DNA from 3 places in the Photobacterium sp. Hal280 genome. Region 2 is predicted to be linked to each of the others. Evidence: predicted binding sites of a transcription regulator. Region 2 holds the regulator's gene; each other region holds the start of a gene.
The links. The regulator CRP, encoded in region 2, controls carbon source genes, mostly activating them, when cyclic AMP is high. The targets are predictions, from matches to a motif close to TGTGANNNNNNTCACA.

Region 1: a site for CRP is predicted at 6,040-6,055, ahead of P4S53_RS21080 (NupC/NupG family nucleoside CNT transporter). Genes of this name have one in related genera too.
Region 3: a site for CRP is predicted at 5,915-5,930, ahead of rppH (RNA pyrophosphohydrolase). Genes of this name have one in related genera too.

What each region holds. Positions count from the first base shown of each region.
Region 1 covers NZ_JARLUO010000005.1:2,562,589-2,573,081, reverse strand. The annotation lists gene P4S53_RS21105 (hypothetical protein) at 1-55, shown strand, start outside; gene prfC (peptide chain release factor 3) at 405-1,985, shown strand; gene P4S53_RS21095 (ImpA family metalloprotease) at 2,054-4,642, opposite strand; gene P4S53_RS21090 (hypothetical protein) at 4,996-5,193, shown strand; gene P4S53_RS21085 (TatD family hydrolase) at 5,180-5,989, shown strand; gene P4S53_RS21080 (NupC/NupG family nucleoside CNT transporter) at 6,202-7,491, shown strand; gene P4S53_RS21075 (XapX domain-containing protein) at 7,783-7,953, shown strand; gene deoC (deoxyribose-phosphate aldolase) at 8,356-9,129, shown strand; gene deoA (thymidine phosphorylase) at 9,294-10,493, shown strand, end outside.
Region 2 covers NZ_JARLUO010000005.1:331,001-341,493, forward strand. The annotation lists gene P4S53_RS10630 (aspartate aminotransferase family protein) at 1-454, shown strand, start outside; gene astA (arginine N-succinyltransferase) at 591-1,607, shown strand; gene astD (succinylglutamate-semialdehyde dehydrogenase) at 1,625-3,082, shown strand; gene P4S53_RS10645 (DUF1338 domain-containing protein) at 3,121-3,915, shown strand; gene P4S53_RS10650 (hypothetical protein) at 3,987-4,196, opposite strand; gene crp (cAMP-activated global transcriptional regulator CRP) at 4,379-5,011, opposite strand; gene P4S53_RS10660 (OsmC family protein) at 5,286-5,690, shown strand; gene P4S53_RS10665 (YheU family protein) at 5,744-5,965, shown strand; gene P4S53_RS10670 (phosphoribulokinase) at 6,093-6,962, shown strand; gene P4S53_RS10675 (hydrolase) at 7,002-7,973, opposite strand; gene P4S53_RS10680 (aminotransferase-like domain-containing protein) at 7,985-9,385, opposite strand; gene P4S53_RS10685 (LysE family translocator) at 9,515-10,117, shown strand; gene P4S53_RS10690 (TIGR02444 family protein) at 10,160-10,493, opposite strand, start outside.
Region 3 covers NZ_JARLUO010000005.1:2,627,341-2,637,833, forward strand. The annotation lists gene P4S53_RS21340 (Na/Pi symporter) at 1-124, shown strand, start outside; gene P4S53_RS21345 (thymidylate synthase) at 322-1,173, opposite strand; gene lgt (prolipoprotein diacylglyceryl transferase) at 1,265-2,071, opposite strand; gene P4S53_RS21355 (sulfite exporter TauE/SafE family protein) at 2,168-2,590, opposite strand; gene P4S53_RS21360 (sulfite exporter TauE/SafE family protein) at 2,575-2,955, opposite strand; gene ptsP (phosphoenolpyruvate--protein phosphotransferase) at 2,964-5,219, opposite strand; gene rppH (RNA pyrophosphohydrolase) at 5,239-5,760, opposite strand; gene mutH (DNA mismatch repair endonuclease MutH) at 6,395-7,075, shown strand; gene P4S53_RS21380 (DUF6482 family protein) at 7,088-7,390, opposite strand; gene P4S53_RS21385 (NADP(H)-dependent aldo-keto reductase) at 7,555-8,589, shown strand; gene P4S53_RS21390 (hypothetical protein) at 8,678-8,923, opposite strand; gene P4S53_RS21395 (LysR family transcriptional regulator) at 9,358-10,239, opposite strand; gene P4S53_RS21400 (PACE efflux transporter) at 10,341-10,493, shown strand, end outside.

The DNA of each region.
Region 1 (10,493 bases), 2.2 Mb from region 2:
CTTTCAGACGCAGATCACTGACTTTCCTCAGGTCTGGGTCAAGGTTGCCGGCTAGGAAAGCTTGCTCCGGACTCAGAAAACTGATCGGCGACAGGGCAGTGTGAACTGGCTTGTTGCCGATTTTCGTTCCGTAATTCTGCTTCGTTCGCCTGTTGGCAGCAGCTTGCGTGGCGAGTGACTGTTTCTTTGCGCAGACTTTGCGTATAATTCCGCCATCATATACCCAAGTCATCCCCTATTGCCTGTTACGGCACAGAAGAGCAAACAGAGGCCAGGATGTAACCACAGGTTAATCAGCCATCACCCGGCTTGTTCCGGGCAAGACTCAACTGACATACCGGGCGCCGCGTTATCACGGATCTCGCCTGGGCTGACTTTATTCGATAACTGGATCTTCACTGAATATGTCTTTTTTAACTGAAGTGGGCAAACGCCGCACCTTTGCCATCATTTCTCACCCGGATGCGGGTAAAACCACCATTACTGAAAAAGTGCTGCTGTTCGGAAACGCCTTGCAGCGCGCCGGTACAGTCAAAGGCCGCGGCTCTAACCAGCACGCCAAATCCGACTGGATGGAAATGGAAAAAGAGCGGGGTATCTCGGTCACTACCTCTGTGATGCAGTTTCCGTACAACGCGTGTCTGGTCAACCTGCTTGATACCCCGGGGCACGAAGATTTCTCGGAAGATACCTACCGTACCCTGACCGCCGTGGACTCCTGTCTGATGGTGATTGATGCGGCGAAAGGTGTTGAGGATCGGACCCGTAAGCTGATGGAAGTCACCCGTCTGCGCGATACGCCTATCGTGACCTTTATGAACAAACTTGACCGTGACATCCGCGATCCGATGGAATTGCTGGATGAAGTGGAAAGTGAGCTGAACATTGCCTGTGCGCCGGTCAGCTGGCCGATTGGCTGTGGTAAAGAGTTCAAAGGTGTGTACCACATTCACCGTGACGAAACCATTCTGTATGCCACCGGTCAGGGTCATACCATTCAGGAAGTCCGGATTGTCAAAGGCCTGGATAACCCGGAACTGGATGCGGCTGTCGGCGAGGATCTGGCCAGCCAGCTGCGTGACGAGCTGGAGCTGGTGCTGGGTGCATCGCACGAATTTGATCGTGAACTGTTCCTGAAAGGGGAGCTGACGCCGGTATTCTTCGGTACGGCACTGGGTAATTTTGGTGTCGACCACATGCTGGACGGCCTGACTGAGTGGGCGCCCGCGCCGTTGCCGCGTCAGGCGAATGAGCGCGATGTTGCAGCGACGGAAGAGAAGTTCTCCGGCTTCGTCTTCAAGATTCAGGCGAATATGGATCCGAAACACCGCGACCGGATTGCCTTTATGCGGATCGTCTCGGGCACTTATACCCAGGGCATGAAGATGAACCATGTCCGTATCGGCAAGAACATCAGCATTTCAGATGCCGTGACTTTCATGGCCGGTGACCGCTCCCGTGCTGAAACCGCCTATGCCGGCGACATCATTGGTCTGCATAACCACGGCACGATTCAGATTGGCGATACCTTTACACAGGGTGAAAGCCTGAAATTTGCCGGTATTCCGAACTTTGCTCCCGAGTTGTTCCGACGTATCCGCTTGCGCGATCCGCTGAAGCAGAAACAATTGCTGAAAGGCCTGGTGCAGCTGTCGGAAGAAGGTGCGGTACAGGTATTCCGTCCGCTGCTCAACAATGACCTGATCGTCGGCGCAGTCGGTGTGCTGCAGTTTGACGTGGTCGTGGCCCGTCTGAAAGCGGAATACAATGTCGAAGCCATTTACGAGAGCGTTAACGTGGCCACGGCGCGCTGGGTTGAGTGTGGCGACGGCAAGAAATTCGAGGAATTCCGTCGCAAGAATGAAGTGAACCTGGCGCTGGATGGTGGTGATAACCTCACCTATATCGCACCGACTATGGTGAACCTCAATCTGGCCAAAGAGCGTTTCCCGGAAGTGGATTTCCGCGCTACCCGCGAGCACTGATCGCCTGATGAATGCAAAAGCCCCTGATTTCAGGGGCTTTTTGTTGAATATCACGCATGAGGATGCGATCAGAAATACACCTTGTCCTGACTCAGAGAGTCACAGTAGGCCCGGTTCGATACCGGATTGAAGAATGCCTTATCAACTGCGGCATAGCCGAATGCTGACAACTGGGCATTTGCTTTACTGCTGTACGTCAGCCCCATCAGATCCAGATACGGCCGATAATCCAGCCCGGTCACGTAGCTGGCCGCAATCAGCAGCCAATCATTGTTATCCATACGCTTCGCGTCTTCGAGCGTATAAGTGCTGAAGCCCAGAGCCGCTTTTTTGGCTTCCCAGCTTGCTTCATCGTGATCGGCATCGGCGAAGGCTTTTTCCAGTAAATGTAACCGCGGGATTAAATGCCAGCCGTTGGCCAGTTTACCTTTGTCCTGCGCATGCATCATCATCTGAATGACTAACGCGACACCCTGACTCCAGCTGCTTCCTAACCGGGCAGCCATATAAGCCGCAGGATCTGAGGTCAACTGGCTTTGCCTGAGATCCTTCAGCATGACATCAAAGGGCAGCAACTGACACTGATGGTCGTAACCCGGTTCATTGATGGCCGCCAGCGATTTTGGATAATAGGAATAAAAGTTCGTGGTGGCATGCCCTTCAAAGCCGTTGAATTTAAAGCGACTACTTTCAACATTGTGCCCCACCTCATGCAGGTCACCGTGGCCGAGCACACTGAATGCCCAGCCCGCATCATAAGGATTGCCGGAACAGCCATAGCCGCAGGTCGGCTGATCGGCATTCATGTGCTGGACCTGAGCCCACACCGGCAATGTCATGCCATGCTGGGTTGCAAAGGACTGCACTTCAGCAATCGGCGTGATGTTTTCCCCCTGATATCCCGCCAGTGCTCTGAGCGCGCTGTGATGATAAGTCGTCATAAAATCCGCCATTTGACTGGGGGTATCCCAGCGGCTGTTGTCGGACAATGTGGTTTGCATCCGGCTGTTTCGAGAGTGAATTTCAAAATGCTCGGTTGCAATTTCCGCCCAATCGAAGGCGTTGTTGCTCAAGGCTGCGAGAAAGTCGGCGTCATTGCTACCCGGCTGCCAGTAAGGGTGCAGGCCAATCTGGCGAAAGGAAAAGGTCATTGCTGTCCCTTGGTCGGTAAAGCCAATCTGGATTGGGCCGCCATAAGGAGAGGTGATCGTCAGGGTTTGACCCGCCTTAATTGTCTGATGGTGGGACTGAAGGAATTTAGGGCGGTTATACCCATGATTGGCAGCCATCTGCTTGGTGGAAGACGGGCGCTGGGTATTGATAAAGAGACTGGCGGCCACGGTATCATGGCTATCGGTACGGGTAACACTAAACGTCTGACCCGGCAGGGCATAGACACCTGCTGCTCGCCAGGGCTGACGGCTGACCAGCGTGACGATTTTATCTGTTGGCGTGATGTGGCTGAAGTCAGTCCGGCTGAAATTCCCCAGTTCAGGCGGAACCGGGTTGTACTTGCGTGAGTGATACACCAGGTGGTCGGCAAAATAGCTTTTTAAAAAGGCCAGGGTGGGTGTCGTGTTCTTTGACATGGGAAAGTGCACCCCTTCACGGTATCTGTCCGCCAGAAGAATCAGATGTTTTTCCAGCGTATACTGACCCGGCAGGGCAAAAATGTCTGTTGCGCTGGCATCCAGAGCACGGATGATCTGACGCAGTGATCCGGCGGGGGCAAGAAACTCTCGGCGAAAGGCGGGAATATTGCTGCAGCTATCATTGTCATCTTCGCAATCTGTCACTGAGAAGCTGAAGCTGTCGTACTGAAGGTGCTCCGTCAGTGCATGAATTTCAGCCAGCAGCCCGGTCTCAGTTCGCATCTCGGCGGCTGATGCCCAGTTAGCTTTGTCTTGTGCAAAATAATTACCCGCTCCGCCGATTGCCTCCGTTTGCGCGCCAAAGTAAGTGAGCACAAGGTTCGTTAAAGGCGTGGCATTCCAGCTGTTGGTGTGGACATACAGCAGGGACTGCTTGCGGGCTGCCGCGGCACTGAGGGCGGCCTGACCCCCAGATTCGCTGAACGAGCCGCTGGAACCGGTAATGATCAGATGTGCAGACGCTAAACACTGTGTCAGTTGTGCTTCATGATTACAGAGCGTTGTTGCGATTGTGGGGTATCGGCTGGCAAGCCAGTTTTTCGACTGGTTGTACTGGCTGTTACTGAGCAGCATAAATGACACGTTGACGGTGTCGTTTTCCGCCAGTGAGGCGGGCGCAAGCAACCAATCTGTGATGTTTTTCATGTGTGATGCGAAGGCCGGGTTTTCACCCGCATCAAGGTCGCGCAAAATGTTGCTGCCGAAAGCGATACTGCGGCGGGAGTGCTGTTCACTGACCGTGGCCAGCGTATTTCCCTGGTTCCCTGAGATCAGCTCTTTGGCGCTGGTTAACGTTTGAAAGCTGAACAGCCGGGAGTTCCGGCTCGGATCATAATCGATCGCGTCATCGCCAAAAATCTGGTGATGCGCCGTCGTGAGAGCGGTTTGCTCAGCCTTGATCAGCGTTGAAATCCGCTGTTCGAGCAGGGCTGTACTGGCAGGCAAGCGTCCGGGATCACCCTGTCTGACAGCCTGGTTGATCGGGTCGTCAGGCAGCGTGATCACGGGCGGCTGCCCATGGTCATTCGGTAAATCGGGCAGACTTCCGGAAGATGTCGATGGGGTGCTTTCCCCTCCACACGCGGTTAATGAGAGCAAGAAAAGAAAACAGTATTTGTTCATGGAGATAAATGATCGCTGAGCCTTGCGAGCCTTGCGAGCCTTGTATCATAAAAAGTGATGATTTATGGAATGATGAGCAATACTTGGGCTGGACAGCTGAAATTTTGGAAAAACCGTGTTGTTTTTAACCGCTGCGAACGCATTGGCGCTCCCGATCTGAATGCCGGCATATTGATTTAGTTTTGGCCCGGCATAATGATCACAGAGATCCATCCGTACTGAAGGAGAAGGTATTCATGTTCACTCTGATCCGCCATTGGCTTGCCCGCTACGATGCCTGGTGCGAGCGTATGGGCTTTGTCCCGGAAAACCGGCGCTGCTGTGCGCCTGTCCGCTATGATGAAGACGATGCCCGTCATCCGGCGCAGCGCGCCGCCAGGGCAAGCGCTGGTCAGCCCGTGAAGAAAAAGGAGACCTCAGGTGCAGCTGATTGATAGTCACTGCCATTTTGATTTTCCGCCGTTTGCCGCTGATCCCGAGCCGTATCTGACACAGGCCGGGCAGGCTGGTGTCAGCCATATCGTGATCCCATCGATCGGGGCGCGGAACTGGCAACCCATTCAGACCTTGTGTGACCGGCCGGCCTCCCCGTCACAGCCAGCGCTCTACTATGCGCTGGGCATGCACCCGTATTTTGCCTCCGAGCATGATGATCACACACTGAGTCAGCTTGAGAGCAGGCTGGAGAAGGTGTGCCAGGAGGCGGAAAACCGCTGTGTGGCGGTTGGGGAATGCGGGCTGGATTTTGCAATCGCCGCTGCAGACAGGCAGCAGCAAATGGGCTGGCTGCTCAGGCAGCTGGAATTCGCCAATCAATTTAACCTGCCGGTGATACTTCACTGCCGCAAAGCCTTTCCTGAACTGATGCAATGCCTGAAATCCTGCCCGCCAATTCGGGGAGGGGTTTATCATGCATTCGGTGGCAGTTTGCAGCAAGCGTCTCAACTTCTTGATCTAGGTATCAAAATTGGAGTAGGTGGTACGATCACCTATCGCAGAGCGAACAAAACTCGAACTACAATGACTCAGTTACCTCTTGATGCGATGTTACTGGAAACCGATGCGCCAGATATGCCGTTGGCCGGTTACCAGGGAGAGCCGAATCAGCCGGACAGAGTGGCGTTAGTGCTGGCGGCTCTGGCTGAACTGAGATCAGAATCATTGGCGGTACTTGCTGCTGCTACTAGCAAAAATGCAGAAGTTTTGTTTGCACTGCCTTCTCAAATTTGATGATTCTGACATTTCTCTGGCTTTTCTTTATGCATCAGGTGGTGCCTTGGTGTGAGTTTCGTCACACTTGATATTCAACTTTCACTCGGTTTCCAATCAAAGTGTGATGTGTGCATTACATGCTGTAAGTTGCCATGCGTATAATGCGCCCGACTCTTGAGAGAGCCGAATTGTCGAGACGCCAAAATTTAACTATAGGGATGCCATAAACTATGAGCGTGTTTATGAGCCTGGTTGGGATGGTTGTGCTGCTGCTTGTGGCGGTGCTGCTGTCTGATAACCGTAAAGCTATTAACTTACGTACTGTGGGTGGCGCGTTTGCCATTCAACTCTTTTTCGGCGCATTCGTACTGTATGTGCCGGTAGGCCGTGATGTGCTGTATGGTGCATCACAATTCGTTGCAAGTGTGATCGGATATGGCGATCAGGGGATTTCTTTCCTGTTCGGCGGTCTGGTATCAGGCAAGATGTTTGAAGTCTTCGGTGGCGGCGGCTTCGTCTTCGCCCTGAAAGTGCTGCCGGTTATCGTGTTCTTCTCAGCACTGATCAGCGTATTGTACTATCTGGGTATCATGCAGTTTGTGATTAACATTCTGGGTGGTGGTCTACAGAAAGCACTGGGAACGTCCCGTGCCGAATCCATGTCTGCAACAGCGAACATTTTCGTGGGTCAAACTGAAGCACCACTGGTTGTGCGTCCGTTTGTACCTAAGATGACTCAGTCTGAGCTGTTTGCGGTGATGTGTGGTGGTCTGGCGTCTGTTGCCGGTGGTGTACTGGCCGGTTATGCCTCGATGGGTGTACCGCTGGAATACCTGATTGCAGCCTCTTTCATGGCGGCACCGGGTGGTCTGTTGTTTGCGAAAATCATCAAACCTGAAACAGAAACGCCTGTGGATCAATTGGGCGTTGATAAAGATGATGAAGGTCACGATGACAAGCCTGCTAACGTCATTGACGCAGCGGCTGCGGGTGCCTCTTCCGGTATGCAACTGGCACTGAACGTCGGTGCGATGCTGCTGGCATTCATCGGTCTGATTGCCCTGATCAACGGTATGTTGGGTTGGTTTGGCGGCTGGTTCAATATGCCTGAGCTGACGCTGGAACTGATCCTGGGTTATGTCTTCCAGCCGCTGGCCTTCCTGATTGGTGTGCCTTGGAATGAAGCACAGATTGCCGGTTCTTTCATCGGTCAGAAAATCGTCGTGAACGAGTTCGTGGCTTACCTGAACTTCACGCCGTACCTGAAAGATGTGGCTGATGGTGGTCTGCTGGTTGCTGAAACTGGCGCAGCGATGACTGAGAAGACCAAAGCGATCATTTCTTTCGCCTTGTGTGGTTTCGCCAACCTGTCTTCGATTGCGATTCTGCTGGGTGGTCTGGGCGGTCTGGCACCAAGCCGTCGTCACGACATTGCCCGCTTCGGTATGAAAGCCGTTGCCGCAGGTACCTTGTCTAACCTGATGTCTGCAACGATTGCAGGTCTGTTCCTGTCACTGTAATTCAGTCAGAAACCGTCAGATTGAAAACGCCACAGCCTAGCTGTGGCGTTTTTTTGCCTCGCATTTTCTTTGCCGCTGACGCTGGCGGCAGTCAACAGAATCAGTAACTATCTGAATCATTTCCGGTAAAAGCCGCTAAAAAGCGCCAATTGACACTTCCTTCGCCCGGGCTGTACGCGCATGCTTAAGGGGTCAGCAGACACTTGGTTTTCTGCGGTCTACACTCTGTGAGTATTTCCAGACCGGATTGCTTCGCTCTCCCTGTCTGGTCACAACGACGGGAGTGATAGCATGCATGACGTAATCGTGGCTTTACTGGCAGGTGTGATCGTCGGGCTGATGTTTTCCGCACTCAAATTGCCGATTCCGGCGCCTCCTGTGTTATCCGGGGTGATGGGCATTGTCGGCGTGTATATCGGCGGGCAGCTGTATCAATGGCTGATTGAACGTTTCTTTTCCTGAGCAAGGGAGTCCTGAGCAAGGAAGCAGAATGCAATCGGGCGAAGGAGAGGTGACGATAGCCACGTGCTGGGTCAACACATTATCCACTCTGGGAAACGTCTATTGTATGGTTTGCCTCTGGGCTCCTTGGTAAAATGGCTGTGTGGAATCGCAGATTGATGATATCTGCGTGTAAGTATCCTGATAATTTTGTGAATTAGGATGCGAAAATGAATGGCTGGCAAGGTGATAGCCACCTTGCGCGGTGAAAAGGACGTCGATCGGGCACGCTGTACAGCGCCTGAGTCTTCATGGAATCAAGTCCGCTTCTGTTTCTCTGAGGCTACAATCTTCAGGGTGTCATTTTCTGAATGGACAAAGAGAACAGGACACTTGGTAGAACATAATCGACTGGAGAAAGTCATGAGCGATTTAAAAACGGCTGCACTGCGTGCGTTAAAACTGATGGATCTGACCACACTGAACGATGACGATACCGATGCGAAAGTGATCGAACTGTGTAAGAACGCGAAAACCCCTGTCGGTAATACCGCAGCGGTTTGTATTTATCCGCGTTTTATTCCGGTTGCCAAAAAACAGCTGCGTGAGCAGGGGACGCCGGACGTTCGCATTGCCACAGTGACTAACTTCCCGCACGGCAATGATGATATTGAGATTGCCGTTGCAGAAACCAAAGCGGCGGTTGCTTACGGCGCAGATGAAGTGGATGTCGTGTTCCCATACCGCGCACTGATCGCTGGTAACGAGGACGTGGGTTTTGAGCTGGTGAAACAGTGTAAAGCCGCCTGCGGTGACATTCTGCTGAAAGTGATTATTGAAACCGGTGAGCTGAAAGATGCGGCACTGATCCGCAAAGCCTCTGAAATCTCAATCAAAGCTGGTGCGGATTTCATCAAAACATCGACCGGTAAAGTACCGGTGAACGCCACGCCGGAATCAGCTGAGATTATGCTGACCGTGATCAAAGACATGGGCGTACAGGACAAAGTAGGCTTTAAACCAGCCGGTGGTGTGCGTACTGCAGAAGATGCACAGCAGTATCTGGCGATGGCTGATCGTATTCTGGGTGCCGACTGGGCAGACAGTGCCCACTATCGTTTTGGTGCATCCAGCTTGCTGGCAAACCTGCTCAACACGCTGGGTGAAGGCGAAAAAGCTGCAGAAGGCGGCTATTGATACCGCTGGTATCGGTTGACCGATTCTGAATCTGATCTGTGGCAGCCGGCTCGGCTGGCTGTCACAGGAAACTGCCAATTCAAGGGAAAGACCGCGCCTGTCGGCACGTGCTGCTGACGCTGCAGGGCCGCTATTGTCTCTCCCCAGCCATGTCGAGGCATCCTATGTATTTACCTCAGGAAATTATCCGCAAGAAGCGCGATAACATCGCACTCACTCCAGACGAAATTAACTTCTTTATTCAGGGCATCGCCAAAGACACTGTGTCTGAAGGCCAGATCGCAGCTTTCGCGATGGCGGTGTACTTCAACGACATGACCATGAATGAGCGGGTCGCACTGACCTGCGCCATGCGCGATTCCGGTATGGTGCTGAACTGGGATCACATGAATTTCGGTGGCCCGATTGTCGACAAGCACTCCACCGGTGGCGTGGGGGATGTGACCTCACTGATGCTCGGCCCGATGGTCGCCGCCTGCGGCGGTTTTGTGCCGATGATTTCCGGTCGTGGTCTGGGCCATACCGGCGGGACGCTGGATAAACTGGAATCCATTCCGGGCTATAACATCATGCCGTCGAACGAGGTGTTCGGTCAGGTAACCAAATCGGCGGGTGTCGCTATCATCGGTCAGACCGGCGATCTGGCCCCGGCGGACAAGCGTGTGTACGCCACCCGTGATATTACCGCCACGGTCGATAACATCTCGCTGATCACTGCCTCGATTCTGTCGAAGAAACTGGCGGCAGGTCTGGAGTCGCTGGTGATGGACGTCAAAGTCGGTTCCGGTGCTTTCATGCCCACCTATGAGGCTTCGGAAGAACTGGCGAAATCCATTGTGGCCGTGGCCAACGGGGCCGGCACCAAGACCACCGCCTTGCTGACCGACATGAACCAGGTCCTGGCCTCCAGTGCCGGTAACGCAGTGGAAGTGCGCGAAGCCGTTCAGTTCCTGACCGGCGAATACCGCAATCCGCGCTTGTTTGAAGTCACCATGGCGCTGTGCGCCGACATGCTGCTCAACGCCGGTCTGGCCAAAGACGACCACGAAGCCCGTGCGAAGTTGCAGGCGGTGCTGGACAACGGCGCAGCGGCAGAGCGGTTCGGCAAAATGGTTCACGGCCTGGGTGGCCCGGCGGGTTTTGTTGAAAATTATCAAAACTATCTGGCAAATGCAGCGATCATCAAACCTGTGTTTGCGGAAACCAGCGGCTTTGCCGGGGCGATGGATACCCGCGCACTGGGCATGGCCGTGGTGAGTATGGGCGGTGGCCGCAAAGTGGCCTCTGACAGCATTGATTATGCAGTGGGCCTGACGGACATGATCCGCCTGGGTCAGACGCTGGATAATCAGACGCCGCTGGCC
Region 2 (10,493 bases):
GCTGGGTGGCGGCTTCCCGATCGGCGCGATGCTGACCACCACTGAGCTGGCTCAGCACCTGAAAATCGGCACCCATGGTTCTACCTACGGCGGTAACCCGCTGGCCTGTGCCGTGGCTGAGGCTGTGGTTGAGGAAGTTAGCAAGCCGGAAGTCCTGGCCGGTGTCAAAGAGCGTGAGCAATGGTTCCGCGACGGGATTGAGAAAATCAATGCTCAGTACCCTATCTTCTCCGAAGTACGCGGTAAGGGCCTGCTACTGGGCGCAGCCCTGAATGCAGACTGGCAGGGCCGTGCACGTGATGTGCTGCTGGCGGCCGGCGAAGAAGGTCTGATGGTGCTGGTAGCCGGTACCAATGTTGTGCGTTTCACGCCTTCTCTGGTGATTGAAAAATCGGATGTCGAAGAAGGTCTGGCCCGTCTGGAACGTGCGATTGCCAAGCTTTACAACCAATAATAAGACAAGGGCAGGCACAACCGCTTGCCCTGCTTGCTGCCCCGGGTGTCACCCGGGGTAGTTTTTAGAAGAGAAAGAAATAACAGATATTCAGAGTTAGCAACCTGTGTTGCTACCTGCATCAGGAGGGAGTTCGATGCTGGTTATACGTCCCATTACAAAAGCTGATTTACCTGCACTGATGATGTGCGCCGACGAATCAGGTCACGGCTTCACATCATTGCCGGTTAACGAGGAGATCCTCAGTAATCGGATTGCGCATTCAGTGGAAAGCTTTAATAAAGACGTCACTGCACCGGGTCCGGAAGGCTACCTCATGGTGGCGGAAGATACTGAGACAGGCGAAATTGCTGGTACGACCGCCCTGGAAGCGGCAGTCGGACTGGATAACCCATTCTATACTTATCACCTCAGCACCCTGGTCCATAATTCACATCATCTGGATGTGCACAAAGTGCTGAAGGTACTCACGTTTGGTAATGACTACACGGGTGTGAGTGAACTGTGCACCTTATTCCTGCGTCCTCAGTGGCGTCAGGGGCTGAACGGAAAGCTGCTGTCCAAGTGCCGTTTCCTTATGCTGGCCGAGCACAGCCACCGTTTTTCTGACACTGTGATTGCCGAAATGCGCGGTGTATCGGATGAGCAGGGAAATTCCCCGTTCTGGGAATGGCTGAAAGAGCACTTTTTCTCGATTGATTTCGTCGAGGCCGATTACCTAACAGGGATCGGCAAGAAAGAATTCATTGCCGATCTGATGCCGAAATTGCCCATCTACGTCAACCTGCTGAGCAAAGAGGCCCAGGCCGTGATTGGACAGGTGCACGACAATACGCGCCCGGCGCTAAAATTGCTGGAAGCAGAAGGTTTCGTCAACCGTGGCTATGTCGATATTTTTGATGCCGGCCCCACGGTGGAGTGCGATCTTCGCCATATTGAGTCGGTCCGTGCATCTCAGCGCTGTACGGTTGAGATCGGCGAACATCACAGCTCGCATAATTACATCATCAGTAATACCCGTTTTGCCGGTTTCCGTGCAACGGTCGGTAAAGCGGCACTGGATGGTGAACGTAATCTGGCCATCATTTCTCCGGAAATGGCCAAGGTGTTAGAAGTGAAAAACGGGGATCAGGTTCGCCTGATTGCTCAATAACTAGGGTGGAATACAAAATGACACAATGGATTGCAGGCAACTGGCAAGCCGGTCAGGGCGAAGCGATGCAGTCGCTGAACCCATTCAGCGGTGAAGTGATCTGGGAAGGTAAGAGTGCCACAACCGAGCAGGTTGAGCAGGCTGTGGCCAGCGCACGTCAGGCACTGGTGACCTGGCGTCATACCCGCCTGGAAGAGCGTCAGGCTATCGTTGAGCGCTTCGCTGCCCTGGTCAAAGACAACAGCGAGCACCTTGCCCGCACTATCGCTGAAGAAACTGGTAAACCGCTGTGGGAAACGCGCACTGAAGCCGGCGCCATGGTGGGTAAGATTGCCATTTCTCTGCGTGCTTACAATGAGCGTACCGGCGAGCGTGAAAAAGACGTGGCCGGCACCAAAGCCGTACTGCGTCACCGTCCGCTGGGCGTGATGGCGGTCTTTGGTCCGTATAATTTCCCTGGCCACCTGCCAAACGGCCACATTGTTCCTGCGCTGCTGGCGGGGAACACTGTGGTATTCAAACCCTCAGATCTGACGCCGAAAGTGGCGGAAGAAACCGTCAAGCTGTGGGAACAGGCGGGTTTGCCAGCCGGTGTACTGAACCTGGTTCAGGGCGCGCGGGCGACCGGTGAAGCGCTGGCGCAGTCGGCCGGTATTGATGGTCTGCTGTTTACCGGCAGTGCCAATACCGGGCATATCCTGCACCGTCAGTTTGCCGGTCAGCCGGGCAAAATGCTGGCACTGGAGATGGGCGGCAACAATCCTATGGTCATCTCCAAGGCCTATGGCGATCTGAAATCCACTGTGTACACCATCATCCAGTCGGCCTTCATCAGTGCCGGACAGCGTTGTACCTGTGCCCGTCGTCTGTATGTCCCGGAAGGGGCAGAAGGGGATGCCCTGATTGCGGCGCTGGTCGAAGCGGCCAAAGCCATCAAGGTGGACGGCCCGTTTGCCGAGCCGCAACCGTTTATGGGCCCGCAAATCTCGACGCTGGCCGCCGATAATATCGTGGCAGCCCAGGAGCGTCTGATTGAGATGGGGGGTGAACCACTGCTGAAAGCCGAACGTGGTCAGGGCGCCATCGTGACCCCGGGTATCATTGAAGTCAGTAAGATTGCCGAACTGCCGGACGAAGAATACTTCGGACCGCTGCTGCAGGTGGCGCGTTACCAGGAACTGCCTCAGGCGGTCGAGATGGCCAACAACACCCGTTACGGTCTGTCTGCCGGTCTGGTGTCGACTGACGACAGTGAGTGGGAATACTTTATTGATCATATCCGTGCGGGCGTCGTCAACCGTAACCGCCAGTTGACCGGTGCCAGCGGCGATGCGCCGTTCGGTGGTCCGGGTGCCTCGGGTAACCTGCGTCCGAGTGCTTACTACGCCGCGGATTATTGTGCCTACCCAATGGCATCGATGGAAGGTGAGGCAACCGAACTGCCGGCACAGCTGTCGCCAGGGATCCAACTGTAACTCATACTTAACCCGTATTTTCGAAGGGGAACCGCATCATGGAAAGAGTGGAAAAATTGTTTGATGCCCTGTGGCAGGACTTTACGACCCGTCTTTGCCCGTCGGCGGCGCAGGTACACGATCTGCTGACAGAGGAAGAGCCTCTGCAAAATGATCATATTGCGCTGCGTACCTTTAACCTGCCGGGTGTCAGCCTGGATGTTCTGGCGGCACCTTTTATCGCCATCGGCTACAAGCCGTGCGGCACTTATCATTTCGAGCAGAAGAAACTGTACGCAGAGCACTTCGAGCACCCGAATCCGGCTGCCCCGAAAGTGTTTATCAGTGAACTGCTGGTTGGTCAGTGCTCTGCACAATTGCAGAACACGGTGCGTGCGCTGGTCAAGCAGATCCCTGACGGTGCAATGAAGGATGCGTCTTTCCTCTATAACGGCCGTTTGTGGGAGCTGGACTTTGCAACCTATGAAATGCTGGCTGCGGAAAGCGAGTATGCCGGCTGGGTGGCCGCTCACGGTTACGGTGCGAATCACTTTACTGTGAGCGTTAATCAGCTGGAGCAGTTCACGGAAGTGGCGGCGGTCAACAGTTTGCTGCGTCACAACGGGTTCAGTATCAACGAAGCCGGCGGCGAAGTGAAAGGCAATCCGGAAGTGATGCTGGAGCAGTCCTCGACGATGGCGGATCGTGTGGATGTATCCTTCACCGACGGCGTACGCACGATTCCGGGTGGTTTTTATGAGTTCGCCAAGCGTTATCCGCAGGCGGACGGTGAGCTCTATCCGGGCTTTGTCGAAGCGTCAGCCGATAAAATCTTCGAAAGTACCAATATGTAATTCAGCCAGACTGAAATACACAAAACAGCGGCCTTTGGGTCGCTGTTTTTTTATGTCTGAAATACCTGGTGTCAGTGATGTTGATCCAAGGGCAGTAACCAGGCATCGTTGTCACGGCTCAGGATCCCGGCGTGTAAACCGGCTTCCTGTTCCAGTAACTGGCGGGGTGACTGAAACCCTGTCATCTCTACTGACGCTGTGAGAAAACGCCCCATCGTGACTACAGGGCGGGGCGGCACCTGACTGTGCTGTGCATTCGGGGCAAAACGTTCGATATCCATATCGCGACATCCACATCAAACTAATATGCCAAATGTAGCACTAGGGATGAGGAAGGCAACTGAAAAACTGTGAGGTCACTAGAGGAACCCGATGCAAAGCCGGGGGGATGGGGTGCAAATGCAAGAAAAGCCGCACCGGCGGCTTTTCTGATACTCACATTGGCTGCATCACAGCTGAGTGATCAGCGAGTGCCGTAAACCACGATGGTTTTACCGTGGGCAGAAATCAGGTTCTGCTCTTCCAGCATCTTCAGGATGCGGCCAACGGTTTCACGGGAACAGCCAACGATTTGACCGATTTCCTGACGGGTGATTTTGATCTGCATCCCGTCCGGGTGGGTCATGGCATCTGGCTGTTTGGCCAGATTCAGCAGCGTCTGGGCAATACGACCGGTCACATCCAGGAAGGCCAGGTCGCCAACTTTCTGGCTGGTGACTTGCAGACGGCGCGCCATCTGAGCAGACAGTCGCATCAGGATGTCCGGGTTGACCTGGATCAGCTGACGGAATTTCTTAAAGGAAATCTCTGCCACTTCACATGGTGTTTTTGCTCGAACCCAGGCAGTACGCTCCTGGCCTTCTTCAAACAGGCCAAGCTCACCGATGAAGTCGCCCTGGTTGAGGTAGGACAGAATCATCTCTTTGCCTTCTTCGTCCTTGATAAGAACGGCAACGGAGCCTTTAACGATGTAGTAGAGGGTCTCTGCTTTCTCGCCAGCGTGGATCAGTGTACTCTTTGAAGGGTACTTATGAATGTGGCAATGAGAAAGGAACCACTCCAAGGTTGGATCTGTTTGCGGTTTACCTGGAACCATATTACTAACTTCCTCTGCAGTGTATTGCCCAACAACGTCATTCCTTGAATTGGGGTTGGGTATAACAATATCATTGTTTGCCAACTAGGATATTCAGTCAACGGCTGGGCTGCAAGCGCATGTGAACATTCAGTCCAAGAGTTTAACTTTTTTCGACACGCATTGCTTGATATTGGGTGACGATAAATGCACATTTTGGACGCATTACTGTGCACATGATCACACAGTTGTGACTTAGTTTTTAAATGCGGGTTTGAGTAGTAAGGAGCATCGCATGCAATCACGTGTTAAATGGGTAGAAGGTTTGACTTTTGTCGGCCAGTCAAACTCGGGCCACAGTGTGGTCATGGACGGGAACGGCGGCAAAACGGCGCCGAGTCCGATGGAGCTGGTGCTGATGGCGGCTGGTGGTTGCAGCTCTGTCGATGTGGTCGACGGCCTGAAAAGTGCCGGCCAGGCCATCACGGCCTGCGAAGCCAACATGACCTCAGAGCGCCGCGAGCAGGCGCCGCGTTATTTTACCTCGGTCAATCTGCATTTCGTGGTGACCGGCCATGATCTGGATGACGCGCTGGTGGCCAAAGCGGTCGGTGATTCGCTGGAAAAATATTGCTCTGTATGCCTGATGCTGGGTAAAGGTGTCACGCTGACCCATTCTTATGAAATCGTCGCCGCTTAATGGTGTTTCGGGAATGCCGTGCCGGTTTTTCCCCTTATTTTTCGGTGAGCAGTATGATCATCCCCTGGCAAGAATTGGACTCAGAGACACTCGATAATTTAATTGAACACTTTGTCCTGCGCGAAGGCACGGACTACGGCGAACGCGAGCTAAGTCTGGAACAGAAGGTCGCCAGAGTCAGGCAGCAACTGGAGAGTGGCGAGGCAGTGATTCTGTTCTCTGAACTCCATGAAACGGTTGATATTAAACTGCGCCGTTCACTGAGCGCAGAATAAAGCTGCCATAATGAAAAGCGGCAGCAGAAAACGGAAGCTGACGCCGATGAACGGGCCTGTGAAACTTGACTGCTTTCTCTGGCCCTGTTACTAACTGATTCCGTTAGGATTAACGACAAGGTATGTCATGTCTGCAAAACACCCGATCATTGCAGTAACAGGTTCCTCCGGAGCAGGAACGTCCACCACCTCAGAAGCCTTCCGTAAGATGTTTAACATGTTGAACATTCATGCGGCCTGGCTGGAAGGGGACAGCTTCCACCGGTTCACCCGCCCTGAAATGGATGTGGAGATCCGCAAAGCCAAAGAGCAAGGCCGTCATATCAGTTATTTTGGCCCGCAGGCCAACGACTTTGCTCAATTGGGTAATTTTTTCCGCCAGTATGGTGAAGACGGCAGCGGCAAGTTTCGCCGTTACCTGCACACCTTTGACGAGGCCGTGCCGTATAATCAGATGCCGGGCACATTCACCCCCTGGCAGGATTTGCCGGAAAATACCGATCTGCTGTTTTATGAAGGGCTTCATGGCGGTGTGGTGGACGGCGATGTCAATGTGGCACAGCATGTGGATTTGCTGATTGGCATGGTGCCGATTGTCAACCTGGAGTGGATCCAGAAGATCGTCCGTGATACGCGGGATCGCGGCCATTCCCGCGAGGCGGTGATGGAGTCGATTGTCCGCTCAATGGATGATTACCTCAATTACATCACGCCACAGTTCTCCCGGACCCATATCAACTTTCAGCGTGTGCCGACCGTGGATACTTCAAACCCGGTCAGTGCCAAAGCGATCCCCAGTCTGGACGAGAGTTTTGTGGTGATCCGTTTTCGCGGCATCAAAAACGTGGACTTCCCCTATCTGCTGGCGATGATCCAGGGCTCTTTTATGTCGCGCCACAATACCCTGGTAGTGCCGGGCGGTAAAATGAGCTTTGCGATGGAGCTGATCATGCGGCCGCTGATTCAACAGCTCATTGACACCGGTAAGATAGGTTAGACAGTGACGGAACAACGCCTGATGCCAGGCGTTGTTTTTTTATGCCCCCAGTTTGTCCCGGAACCAGGCCGGTACAGTGTGATCCAGCCAGAATACCGGTTCGCGCCAGGTGCCGCTGATAAAGCCGACGTGGCCGCCATGCCGGGTCAGATGATAGTCGATGTGCGGCGGCAGCGGTTGCTTGGGGATCACGGCCTCGGTCATGAAGGGATCGTCGGCGGCATGAATCACCCGCAACGGCGTGGTGACCCGGGCCAGTTTGCCCAGTCCGCTGCAGCGCTGGTAATAATCTTCGGCATTGCTGAAGCCGTGCAGGGGCGCGGTGACGGCATCGTCAAACTGACGCAGCGAGCGCAGCGCCGTGATCTGCTCACTCTGAAATGGCAGCACGTCGGGTAAGGACGCCATTTTTTTCAGCATATTCTTCTTCATCGAACCCAGCAGATAGCGCTGGTAGACCCGCGAAAATCCTTGCTGTATCCGGTCTGAGCAGGCCGCCAGATCCAAAGGCGGTGAGATCACCTGAGCGGCAGTGAGTTCCGACGCGGCGCCAGTTTCGGCAAGATAATTGACCAGCATGTTTCCGCCCAGCGAGACACCGACCGCCAGCAGGGGATTGCGGGGAAAACGCGCACGCAGATGGCGGATAAAAAAGGTGGCGTCGGAAGTTTCCCCCGAATGATAGCTTCTCGCTTGACGGTTCACTTCGCCGCTGCAGCCGCGAAAATGCATCATCACCCCCAGCCAGCCCTGCTGCCTGGTCGCAAACAGCAGGCTGTGGGCGTAAGGGCTGCGAAAACTGCCTTCCAGGCCGTGAAAGAGGATCATGACGGGTTTCTCCGCCGGGTGATGAGACGGCGTGCCGGTCCAGACCAGATCGAGGAAATCATCATCCGGGGTCTGAATGCGTTCTGTCAGCGGCTCGAACCGGGGCTGCCGGCGAATCATCCGCGGCAGAATGGTTTGTAGATGGGCGTTACGCAGGCCAGCGGCAGGCTCAAAATGATGCATCAGTTGCTCCCTCACAGCGGAAAATCCGGGTATGGTTCCTGAGCCAGCAGCTCAGCCAGAATAGCCAGACCCTGTTCAAGTTTATCATGACTGTGCGGCGCGCTGACGGCCAGACGCACTGCCTGGGGGATGGTACTGCCCGGCGGCGTAAACAGCTCAGCTGACTTGACGATCACGTCTCTGGCTTCAGCGGCCGCGACAAAGTCGCTCAAGCGCCAGTGGTCCGGCAAGCTGAGCCAGGCATGGAAGCTCTGCGCGTGATGCTGTATCTGATAGGGGTGCAGATAGCGGTCGAGCAACGATTGTCGCTGGGCGATGTCTTGCCGGATCGCGGTCAGCAGCCGGTCGGCATCGCCCTGGTGGATCAGCTCGCAGGCCAGGGCACTGAGCAACGGGCTGATCATCAGGCAGTGATGGTGCAGCGCCGTGTTCAGCCGGTCCTGATGTTTGCCCGGCACCTGGATATACCCCAGCCGCAAACCCGGGGCGAGGCATTTCGACAGGCTGCCGAAGTGGATCACCTGTTCACGGTCGAGATTGACCAGCGGCGGCGGAGCGTCGACCGGCAGCAAGCCATTGACATCATCTTCAATCACCAGCACCTGGTGACGGCGGCATACCGCCAGAATGGCTTCGCGCCTTTCCCGGCTCATGACGGCTGTGGTCGGATTTTGCAGGGTGGGCGTGCAGTAAAGCATCCGGGGCTGATACTGGCGGCAGGCCGTCTCCAGACTCTCAGGGATCAGGCCTTGCTCATCCATCTCCACCGCTCTGACATTGAGCTGCATCTGACGGGCCAGCCCGAGAAAGCCGGGATAGACCACTTGTTCGGTCAGCAGGGTATCGCCGCTGCGGCAGAACACCGACAGCACCAGCTGAATGGCATGCTGCGCGCCGGAGGTGAAATGCATACGCGCCGGGTCGAGCTGAGTGCCATGGCGGTTGAGCCAGCGGCAAATCACCTCTCTGTGTTCGCTCAGTCCTTGCGGATCCTGATACAGCATCAGGTGGTTGAGCTGATCGGCCTGCTGCGCGATCGTCTGCATGGCCTGCGCCAGCGGCGCTGATCGGTCGAGATAAGGCGGGATGTTATAGCCAAAATTGCACTCATCGGGTGCCTGAGTGGGGTAACTGAATACCCAGCCCGGGCGCTGACTCTGGCTGACGTAAGTGCCGGCGCCCACTCTGGCTTCCACCAGCCCCCGGCGTTCAGCTTCGGCATAGGCGCGGGTAATGGTCCCGACCGTGACCTGCAGTTGATCGGCCATGGCTCTGTGCGTCGGCAGCTTGCTGCCGGCGGTCAGCCGGCCCGATTCAATCAGATGTGCCATGGTTTCGGCCAGGCGACGGTATTTGGGCAGGCCATCGTCACACCTGGCGAAAAATTCTTGCTGAATGGTCTCGATTGTCATGGTGACAATAAATCCTTTGATCGCAATTTACACCCTTGATAGTCTGCATTTTGACCGCTTCAGTGGGGTTTAAGCAAGTGAAAATTAAAATTGTATCAATACAATTAGGTGTGAATCACGGAGTCGCAGATGAACCTGGAATGGCAATTTTTAATCTCTCTGGCCGCATTTGCGGCCACAATGACCGGAACCCCCGGGCCGAACAATATGATGGTAACGGCCTCGGGGGCCAATTTTGGCTACTGGCGCACCGTCCCGCACATGCTGGGCATCGGCGGGGGGCTGGTGAGTATGATTCTGCTGGTTGCGGCTGGGCTGGGGGTGCTTTTTGTGCAATATCCTGTGCTGCATGACGCCCTGCGCTGGTTGGGCAGTGCCTATTTGCTGTATCTGGCCTGGAAGATTGCCTCTGCCGGAGGCAAGGTTCAGACAGAAGACAGTGACGCCAGACCGATGCCATTCTTCGCAGCGGCCCTGTTTCAGTATGTGAACCCCAAAGCCTGGATGATGTCGGTGACCGCGATCAGTACCTTTACCATGAGCGGGGACGGGTACTGGCTGTCAGCGGCGGCGGTGGCCCTGATTTTCTTTGTAGTGGGCTTTCCCTGCGTCTCGCTCTGGGCAGGATTCGGCACCATGATTGGCCGCTGGCTGGATCAGCCGAAAGCCAGACAGATTTTCAATCTGATGATGGGCGCACTGACTGCGGGTTGTGTGGTGATGATATGGTAAGGCAGCCAGGCTGCCTTGTTCATGCTGCTTTTACTGCGATGGTCAGCCGCGAATCGCGGCGGTCAGGCTGGCGGCATCCAGCTGCTGGCAGTACTGGGCCAGGTTGTCGGCCGGCGGCGGCAGCGCGGCTCTGGCCTGCTGCGCCTGATGGTTCAGGCAGCGGATCAGATCCTGCTGCTGGTTCTGCTCCAGCAGCAGCTCAAAATCCAGCATCTGCTGGTAACCGGACTGGTCGAGCTGAGGTTTCAGTGTGCGCCGCAACTGACGGTAGGCTTTGAGCTGGCTGTCGCTCGCGCTCAGCGCCTGATTCAGCTGGCGGATTTCTGTCTCTGACAAGGGGTACTGCTGGCTGTCGAGCCAGAGCAGTAACAGGGCC
Region 3 (10,493 bases), 2.3 Mb from region 2:
ACTGCCGATGAAGGGCGCTCTCTATCTGGGCGAGCTGGCCGTAAAAAGCAAATCGACCGTGGCGGCCTATCTGGGACTGGTCTTTATCATTATCCCGGGCGGCATTCTGGCCTTAACGGTATAAGCAAGGCCTGGTGAATACTAAAAAATCCCTGCTCGCTGTGAGCAGGGATTTTTTTCATCTGATGATAACCGTTTATCCCGCCGCACCAGCAACCCCAGCGGATGCTCAGGCTGGCCGTCAGCAGCTTTGGCGCCCCTCCCCCTACTTTCAGGTACAAAAAAGCCCCACATGCGTGAGGCTCTGGGAGTTCCCTTTGATCAGACCGAGAACGGATACTGTATCGGCTCATGATGCTGATAATCTTCGACTTTAAAATCATCCATCGTGACCCAGGTTTCCAGATCGTCCAGGGATTGAATCTCTGGGTTAATTACCAGCCGGGGCGATGGATACGGCTCTCGCTTGAGCTGAACATCTCGCATCAGCGCCAGCTGATCTTCATAGATATGCGCGTTGACAATCTTGTGGTAGGCCTTACCGGCTTTATGGCCTGTGATTTGCGCCATCAGAGCCAGCAAGGTATAGACCTGAATCTGATTAAAATTGAGCCCGAGCGGCACATCGCAGGAACGCTGGTAGCTGGTCAGATACAGGCTGTCACCCAACAGCGAAAACGTATGCGTGTGCATACACGGACGCAGACAACCCATCTCAAATTCACCCGGGTTATAAAACGTCAGTATCTCACCGCGATCGTCAAGGCCACGGCTCAGATCATCGACAATCTTTCGCAGTTGATCCAGGGTGCTGCCATCAGGCTTGCGCCAGCTTCTGCCCTGCACGCCATACACACGGCCCATGTCGTCGGTACCTGTGCGGTGAGGATTACTCAGCCATGCCTGATTGTCATTGGCATTGGCATTCCAGGTGTTACAACCGATCGCACGAAACTGTGCGGCGCTGTCATAGCCACGCAGATAGCCGAGCAGTTCGGCTATCGCCGCTTTCCAGTAACTTTTACGCGTGGTGATCAGCGGAAACTGATTGTTGGCCACATCATAAGTCAGGTCAGCGTTAATCAGCGTCAGGCAACGCTTACCTGTCCGTTCATTGGCAACCCACTCACCTTCACTGATAATCCGCTGGCATAAATCTAAATACTGTTTCATGTCTCTGTTAACCCAAAATGGCGGGAGAAAATCTGCCTGCTAGCATACCATAATCACAAATCAGGCAGCCAATGGCTGCCTGAAACGACTGTTAAGCGGTGCGGTGATTACCGGCCCGCTTATAGGCCCATATCATCAGCAATGCACCGCCAATCACCATTGGCAGAGACAGGATCTGACCCATGCTGATCCAGCCGGCAAACAGGCCAAGCTGAGCGTCGGGTTCACGGCAGTATTCAACCAGGAACCTGAACGAGCCGTACCCCAGCAGGAATAACCCGGAGACGGCACCCGCCGGACGCGGTTTACGGATAAAGACATTTAAAATGATCAGCAATACCAGACCTTCCAGTAAAAACTCATATAACTGAGAAGGATGGCGCGGTAGCGGCCCACCGCTCGGAAATACCATGCCCCAGGGCACATCTGTAACCCGGCCCCAGAGTTCACCATTGATGAAATTTCCAAGCCGACCAGCGCCGAGGCCAAATGGCACTAACGGCGCCACAAAATCAGCCACGTCGAAGAAGCGCCGGCCATTGCGGTAGGCATACCAGACCATCGCGGTCATGACGCCTAATAAGCCACCATGGAACGACATCCCCCCGGTCCAGACTTTAAATAAGTAAAGCGGATCGGCCAGGAAGACTTCGAAGTTGTAAAACAGGACATAACCCACTCGGCCGCCGATCACGACCCCGAGAAAGCCCACAAACAGCAGATCGCTGACTTGATCTCGCGTCCAGCCACTGCCTGGCTTATCGGCACGACGGTTTGCCAGCCAGAGCGCAAAGACGAAGCCCAGCAGGTACATCAATCCATACCAGCGGATCGCCAGCGGGCCGATTTGAAACAGGATTGGGTCAAAGTTTGGAAAAGTCAGATAACCTTGGCTCATTCAACATACTCGTGGTTAATCAATAAAGAAGTTCACGGCGGTACAGCATGTACCCACAATGAAAAGTCTCATGCCAGTCCCCGTGACTGACCCGAGTTAAAACAACATTTTACCACCCACAAATAACAAAAAGATGGCAAAGATTTTTTTCAGTGTCGGAGTCGGTAAGTGACTGACCATACGCGCACCATATCGGGTGGTCAGTACAGAGGTACAAACCACGCCCATCAGTGCCGGCAGATAGACATAACCCAGGCTGTAAGGCGGCAGGCTGTCATCACCACTGCCCGCCACAATAAATCCGGCCATGCCGGCGATGGCAATAATGGACCCGCAAAAAGCGGCGGTCCCGATAGAACGGCGCATTTCTACGCCATACCAACTCAGATAAGGTACGATCAGCGAACCGCCACCGATGCCCGCTAAACTGGCCACCAGGCCAATCACACTGCCACTGCCTGCGATTGCAACCCGCCCCGGCATAGGATGACGCCCTGTGACTTTCAATGAAAGCAGCATTTGCAGCGCCAGTAAAAGCACAATACCAGCAAATATCCTGGGCAGCCAATCCGCAGGTACCCACTCGGCCACAGCACTCCCGGCAATGCCCCCAGTACCATACCCGGTGCGAGCAACCTGACCAAAGAGACATCCACATTCCCCAGCCGTAAATGACTACGTGCCGAAGAGCCGGACGTCAGCACAATACAGGCCAGCGAGGTCGCCAGCGCAATATGCATGACAACCCCAGGTTCGATCCCGGTTTGGGGTAACATCCAGACTAACGCGGGGACAATTAATAATCCCCCGCCAATCCCCAGCAAACCTGCCAGCAGGCCGACCACAGCCCCCAGCCCCAGACACATCAGGAGCAGCCATAACATATCCGGCATCATTTACCTGCCCGGATGAAGCCGCCCATGCCGCGTTGTTCGACAAACTCTGTTGCCATTTGCCTGACCTCCTGGCCGAAGGTCGCCTGTAACGCCTTATCGGCGAGTTGCGTCATATCGGCCAGACTGGCATGACGAAGAACATATTTAATTTTGGCGACGTTGCGGGTATTCATACTTAAAGAGCGGTATCCCATTCCAACCAAGAGTAAGGCGCCGAGAGGGTCACCGGCCAGTTCGCCACACACGCTCACCGGGATTGATAACGCATGGCTGGTATCCTGAATGTGCTTCAGTGCCTGAATGACTGCCGGATGGAACGTATCATAGACACTGGCAACACGGGAATTGTTCCTGTCGACAGCTAATAAATATTGCGTTAAGTCGTTGCTGCCTACCGAAATAAAGTCGACCCGCCCTTTCAGGGCCGGCAGCTGATATAAAATCGAAGGGACTTCGATCATGATGCCCAGTCTGGGCTGCTTGAGCACTTGTCCTTTGCTGGCAGCATACACAGACACTTCATTGAAAGCCCGTTCAATCAATGCTTTGGATTCATCCAGCTCAGGAATGCCGGAGATCATGGGCAAGAGTATGTCCATGTTATCAAGGCCAATACTGGCCTTGAGCATGGCCCTGACCTGGATGAGGAAAATTTCCGGATGATCCAGGGTAAAGCGGATACCGCGCCAGCCTAGGAAAGGATTATCTTCTTCAATGGTCAGATAAGGCAACGGTTTATCGCCGCCTATGTCCAAGGTACGCATGACCACAGATTTACCCGGGTAAGAGGCCAGTATCGAGCGGTACTGAGCCGCCTGTTCCTCTTCCGAGGGAAAACTGCGCTGCAGTAAAAACGGCACTTCGGTTCGGTACAGGCCGACACCATCGACCCCTTTGTTGACCGCGATATTGGTGTCAGCACTTAATCCGGCATTCAGATACAGGTAAATCCTTTCCTGATCTTCCGTTTCCGCCGCTTTATCCAGATCTTGTTCGACCAGAGCCGTCAGCTCATTTTCTTCTTTCAGTAACCGCTTGTATTCAGCCAGAATCTGCCGGTTGGGTTCAATAAGCAGATCGCCGCGATAACCGTCGACCACCACCAGAGCGTTATGCACTTTCTCCGGGACAAAATCGACGCCCATGATGGCAGGAATACCCAGTGCCCGGGAAAGAATGGCCGCGTGGGAGTTGGCGGCACCTTCCTGAGCCACCACGGCAGCCAGTTTATCTCGCGGAATACTGGCCAGCATGGCGGCGGTCAGCTCTCGGGTCAGCAGGACGATCGGGGCATCCCACTGGTGCTCGACCCCCTCTTCGTTATGAAGGAAAAACAGCAGGCGCTGACCCAGTTCGCGAATATCGTGCGACCGTTCGCGCAGGTAGTCATCCTTCATATTGGCAAAGCGAACCGAGTAGGCCTCCACAGTCTGCCTGACGGCCCATTCGGCCTGATCGCCGCCAGCGACTTTGGCAAACAGATCCTTACGCAGCATGGGATCATTGAGCAAGTGACTGAACAGATCAAAAATCGCCAGGGTGTCTTTGTGCAGCTCGCTGTCAAAGCGTTTCCGCAATCGCCGAAACTCATTACTCGCCATCTCAATGGCAATGCTCAAGCGTTCCTGTTCGAACTCTCTGTCCAGACAGGAAGCAGGTGAAACAGCTTCCAGCCGGGGCTGGTTGTCATCCCACCAGGCTTTGGCAATGGCAACCCCGGTCGATGCCGCCGAACCGGTTAAATGCAGTCCGTCACGATGGCCGGGCCACATCCCCTGCGCTTTGGCATGCGCCAGTATCACCGCCAGCTGTGCGGCCAGTGTGACCATAAAAGATTCTTCGCTTTCAGTGAATTCACGCATATCGCGTTGCTGGATCACCAATACGCCGAGGACTTTGCGCTGATGGATAATGGGAGTGCCGAAAAAGGAGCGGAAGGTTTCTTCGTTGGTGCCCGGGATATGTTTGAAGTTCGGGTGCTGACGCGCATCGGCCACATTGACAGGTTCAGCCTGACGGCCAACCAGACCGACCAGACCTTCATCAAAGCCAAGCCCGACCTGATAAGAAGGCTTGGTCAGCCCCTGAGTCGCCATGAGCATATATTGCTTGCGGTGTTCATGAACAATGTAGACTGAGCAGCACTCAGTCTTCATTGCCTGGCAAATACTGACAACCAGCAGATCCAGCGCCTCGAGTAATGTCGGAGCACTGGCGACTTTCTCTACAATTTCTCTTAGCTGGGTCAGCATAAGCGTTACTTTCCCTAGGTTAACTCCGCTTGTGTTTACGTTTTAACTTGCGTTCCTTGCGCTCCTTGAAAGGCATCGCCATCGCCGCGAACTCTTTCAGCGCCCGGCGATAAACGTCCCGTTTAAAGGACACAACCTGACGAACCGGATACCAGTAGCTGACCCAACGCCAGCCATCGAACTCCGGTGTACTGCCACGCTGCATGTTCACCTTAGACTCATCGCATTCCAGACTCAGCAAAAACCATTTTTGCTTTTGTCCGATACAAACTGGTTTGGAATCCCACCTGACCAGACGTTTCGGTAATTTGTATCGCAGCCAATGGCGGCTGGATGCCAGAATCCTGACGTCTTTTCTGGTGAGACCCACTTCCTCATACAGTTCACGGTACATGGCCTGTTCCGGGGTTTCCCCTTCATCAATACCGCCTTGTGGAAACTGCCAAGAGTGTTGTCCATATCGTCGAGCCCAAAATACCTGGCCATGGCTGTTACAGATAACTATCCCCACATTAGGGCGATATCCATCGCCATCAATCACTGGACGACCTCAAGTAAAAATATCAATTAACAGTGATTTTTTCACAGAATGAGCCTCAGGGTAAACATTCATTGTCATCAATCACTGTTTTTTCCTACCTAGCACTCACTTTATGGATAACTTAAGAGGAATTCAGAGGTTATAAACAAAGAAATGAGACCTCTCCCACATTTATTCACGCTTTCTGTGGATAGTTGTGTGTAGAAGCTCTTCTATTGTCCATTTAATCAACAATAAATCAGGATCCTAACAATGGCCACCCGAGAACAACAAAAACGATAAACAATTTAAATTCAATAATTTAAATTAAAATCCAACTGAAAACACAGCGAAAGGCTCAACCGGTTTCCAGAGGATCATCACGACTGGTTAAAGATCAACCACCCTTGGCTTTATCCACACCCCTCGATCATTAACGGTTAAATAACCACCGATAAAGCGTTTAAATACTGCACAAAACCCTGTAGATACGTCCAGCTCACACAGTATTCACATTGTTCAAAAAAGTACCTGTGGATATCTTAATCCCAGGATCCAACACAAACAGTCTGATCAAGCGGTTAGTCAATCATCCGCACAGCGTCCTAACTGTGTTAAAATTCACGGCCACGCTTTTGAAATATGACTCATCCGAATGACGATCTCCAGACGACCAGCTCCGACCTCAGAATCCGAACTCCTCAGCCGGGCACAGGCGCTGGCCGGTTGTACCCTGGGCGAACTGGCTGAGCAGGCCGGACAAATTGCACCACCGGATTTACGCCGGGATAAAGGCTGGGTGGGCCAATTGCTGGAATGGCATCTGGGTGCGACGGCAGGCAGCCAGCCCGTCCCTGATTTCGCCAATTTAGGCATTGAACTCAAAACTATCCCCATCAGCCATCAGGGTAAACCGCTGGAAACCACCTTTGTCTGTGTCGCTCCTTTGATTGGCTTGCAGGGCGTGAACTGGGAAAACAGCCATATCCGGCACAAACTCGCCCGGGTCCTGTGGATCCCTGTTGAAGGGGAGCGTGAAATTCCGCTTGCTGCACGCCATGTCGGCTCTCCTCTGTTGTGGAGTCCATCTGCCGACGAAGAAGCCCGGTTACGCCAGGACTGGGAAGAGCTGATGGAACTGATCGTGCTGGGCAAAGTGGAGCAGATTACGGCCCGCCACGGCGAAGTCCTGCAGCTGAGGCCCAAAGCCGCCAACAGCAGAGTGCAGACTGATGCTTACGGCGCAGACGGCCACCCGATCAAAACTTTGCCCCGGGGCTTTTATCTCAAAACCCAGTTCACCGCCGAGCTGCTCAAACGCCACTTTATGCTCTGATCACAGAGCGGGCTATACATTGATCGTCATGTCATCCTGGCAACACTCAGGTTTGCCATCCAGTGAGAATTCATCATGAGGATCAATCGTCCTTAATGTGATCGACTTGATCCCCAGTGGCCGCAGAAAATCCCTCACCTGCTCCATGGTCTGAAAATGCAGCATGTTATCTTCGTCATCCTTGAGAGGCTCAAGATGATGTTTATATTCAACTTCCATCAAATAATCTGCACGTCCGGCGTAACTGGTCAGTACGCACTTAGGAATTTCTTCTCCGGGTGACTTTACCCAGTGCTTGAATTGGGACAGTTTCATGATCACACCTTTTCAAGGGAACTGCTTTAACTATGTGCGAACATTCGCTTATCAGCAAGGTCTGCCCGTGCAGCCTATGAGATAACTGCTTCATTTTACTGCGGCTTCTCAGTAACCCTTTCCTAGGTTATAGTCAGGGAGAATTTGCGGTCCAAGGAGGGCAAATGAAATACCATAAGATCCCCCATTCAAACCTTGAAGTGAGCCAGATCGGCCTGGGCACCATGACCTTTGGCGAGCAAAATACGGAAGCCGAGGCCCACAGCCAACTCGATTTTGCGCTGGAGCGCGGTATCAACCTGATTGATACTGCTGAAATGTATCCTGTACCGCCGAAAGCGGACACTCAGGGGCTGACCGAAGCCTATATCGGCAGCTGGCTGAAGAAATCAGGCAAACGCGACCAAGTGATTCTGGCGACCAAAGTTGCCGGTCCCCGTAATGTCCCCCACATCCGTGACAACATGGCGCTCGACTGGCGCAATATTCACGAAGCGGTTGAAAACAGCCTGGAAAGATTGCAAACAGACTATATCGATCTGTATCAGTTGCACTGGCCGCAGCGAGAAACCAATTGTTTTGGCAAGCTCAATTACCCTTATCCCGAGACGAATACCGGTGTCACACTGACTGATTCGCTTGAGGCACTGGCCGAGCTGGTGCGGGCCGGCAAAATTCGCTATATCGGCTTATCGAACGAGACCCCGTGGGGTGTGATGTCTTTCCTGCGTCTGGCAGAGAAACATGACCTGCCACGGGTGGTGACCATTCAAAATCCCTATAACCTGCTCAATCGCAGTTTTGAAGTGGGTCTGGCTGAAATCAGCCATTATGAAGGGGTCAAACTACTGGCCTACTCCCCGATGGCCTTCGGCACCCTGAGCGGCAAATACCTCAATGGCAAAAAACCCGACGGTGCCCGCTGTTCGCTGTTTGATCGCTTTGTCCGTTATTTCACGCCGCAAGGTGTGGCGGCCACGGAAGCCTATGTCAAAGTGGCAAGAAAACACAGTCTGGATCCGGCACAAATGGCTCTGGCCTTTGTGAATCAGCAGCCGTTTAATGCCTCAACCCTGATTGGTGCCACCAGCCTGTCTCAGCTTGAAGCCAACATCGACAGCCTGTCGGTGGAACTCAGTGCAGAAGTGCTGGCAGACTTAGAACAAGTCGGTATCACCTACTCAAATCCTTGCCCTTAAACTATTTTCTCAAGCTGAAAAAAAGCCCCCACCTCAGTGGGGGCTGTCAGTGTTCTTCCGACCTTACTCCGCAGAGTAAGGCCAGAGATTACGTGAGACTTCGCCACCTCAACGCTCGCCTCAGATGACGTGTTTTACGGCTGACTCGCAGGCCGACCAGGGCGGAATCTACCCGCAAATCTTTGTCGATACCCATATCTTTGAGAATATGCGGCGTTAAATGTGGCAGATGAACCTGCATACGTCGGTGTTCGCGACGCCATGCTTCTTCTTCACGGTGTAAATCAAGACGGATAAGTAAAACAGCAAAACGTAAATAGACTGATTGGCGCATGAGTGTGCTCTCCAGGGTAATAAAATGGAGGGACGCAGATACGACCGTTTTCAGGCTGACAACATACTAGCCGCGACAGACGTATCCGCGGCCCATTTACAGAGTGTATTACTGTAAAAAGTATCTAAGATCGATGATCTTAGTGCTGATGGGAAGTGTGATCCTTAACACCAGCAGGACGCAGACATTTAGTATTGAATGTGCTCATTGTGTGTTCCTCCTGGTTATAAGATATAAAGATGTGATATGGGTGTTATTTTTGCCTGATAGTGCATCAAAAACAAGAAGTTATTTTCCATTACATGATAAAAAGGGAAATGCTCCGCTGAATGCACAAGACAACAGGCCAAGCCAGATAGATTTCTTTATTTAGCTTAAAATACCAGCTTATTCCTCTTTCACAGTACAGGTAGCATTCAGCCAGACTGTTGCTGTCAGGACAGTTTCATGGTTTTCATCATCGTCAGCAGCGCCCTGCCCGCCGGACCCAAAGCATGCTGGCTGCTCCATGCCAGATCAATCGGTTGCTTCCATGCCTGTGCTTCAAAGGCAGGTTCCAGTCTGACAACATGTCCGGCCAGCACTTTGTCCCTGACCATGTCTGCCGGCAAGACTGTCCAGCCGAGACCTCGCTGAACCAGTTCCAGGGCCGACAGAATATGCTCAGTTCGCCAGATCGCATCAGACACCCGCCATTCCTCACTATCCTGACCATAACGCCCGGTCAGTAATACCTGCCGGTATTGTCTGAGATCCGGCCAATCCACGGTTTTCAGTGCTGCCAGCGGATGACTGCTGGCCGCCACACACCAGACGTCGACCTGTCCCAGACCATGAACCGTAATCTCAGGATGCAGGAGAGACAGCTGCACCATCAGTGCCAGTTGTGCCCGGCCTTCATTGAGCAATTTCACGACATCACCCATCCCGACAGTCAGAATTTCTACCTCAACGATTGGAAAACTGGCTTCAAACTGCTGCAAGGTGTCGGCTAGTGCCGGGATCATCGCCATGGATTCCACCACCAGAGTCAACTTGGGCTCCACCCCCTGCTGAAAACTGTCCGCAGCCACTTGCAGTTCACCGCACTGTGCCAGCACCCGTCTGGCTTTGATCAGCAAGGCTTCGCCCGCTGGCGTCAACCGCGGTTTTTTACCGCTGCGATCAAACAGTGCCAGATCGAAGTCCAGTTCCAGATTCGCAACCGCGGTACTGACCACTGATTGTGCCTTGCCCAACTGACGTGCTGCTGCGGAAAATGAACCGGTTTCTGCTGCACAGACAAACGCTCTGAGCTGCTCCAGTGAAAATTGCATACCAAAAACCTATCTATAAAACAGATAACAACTAACTTTTATCTATCGATAATAGCATTAGGATAGTCCTCAAGCTGATTCATTGTTCAGAGGTAACTAAAATGCGTACACAAAGAGACAGAATTCGTCATGCCATTGGTTTTGAAGCCATTGCGCTGATTCTGATCACACTGGTGCTGAGCCAGATGTTTGGGTTTGATATGGCAAAAATTGGTGTTTTGGGCGTTATTTTTTCTGTCATTGCGACATTCTGG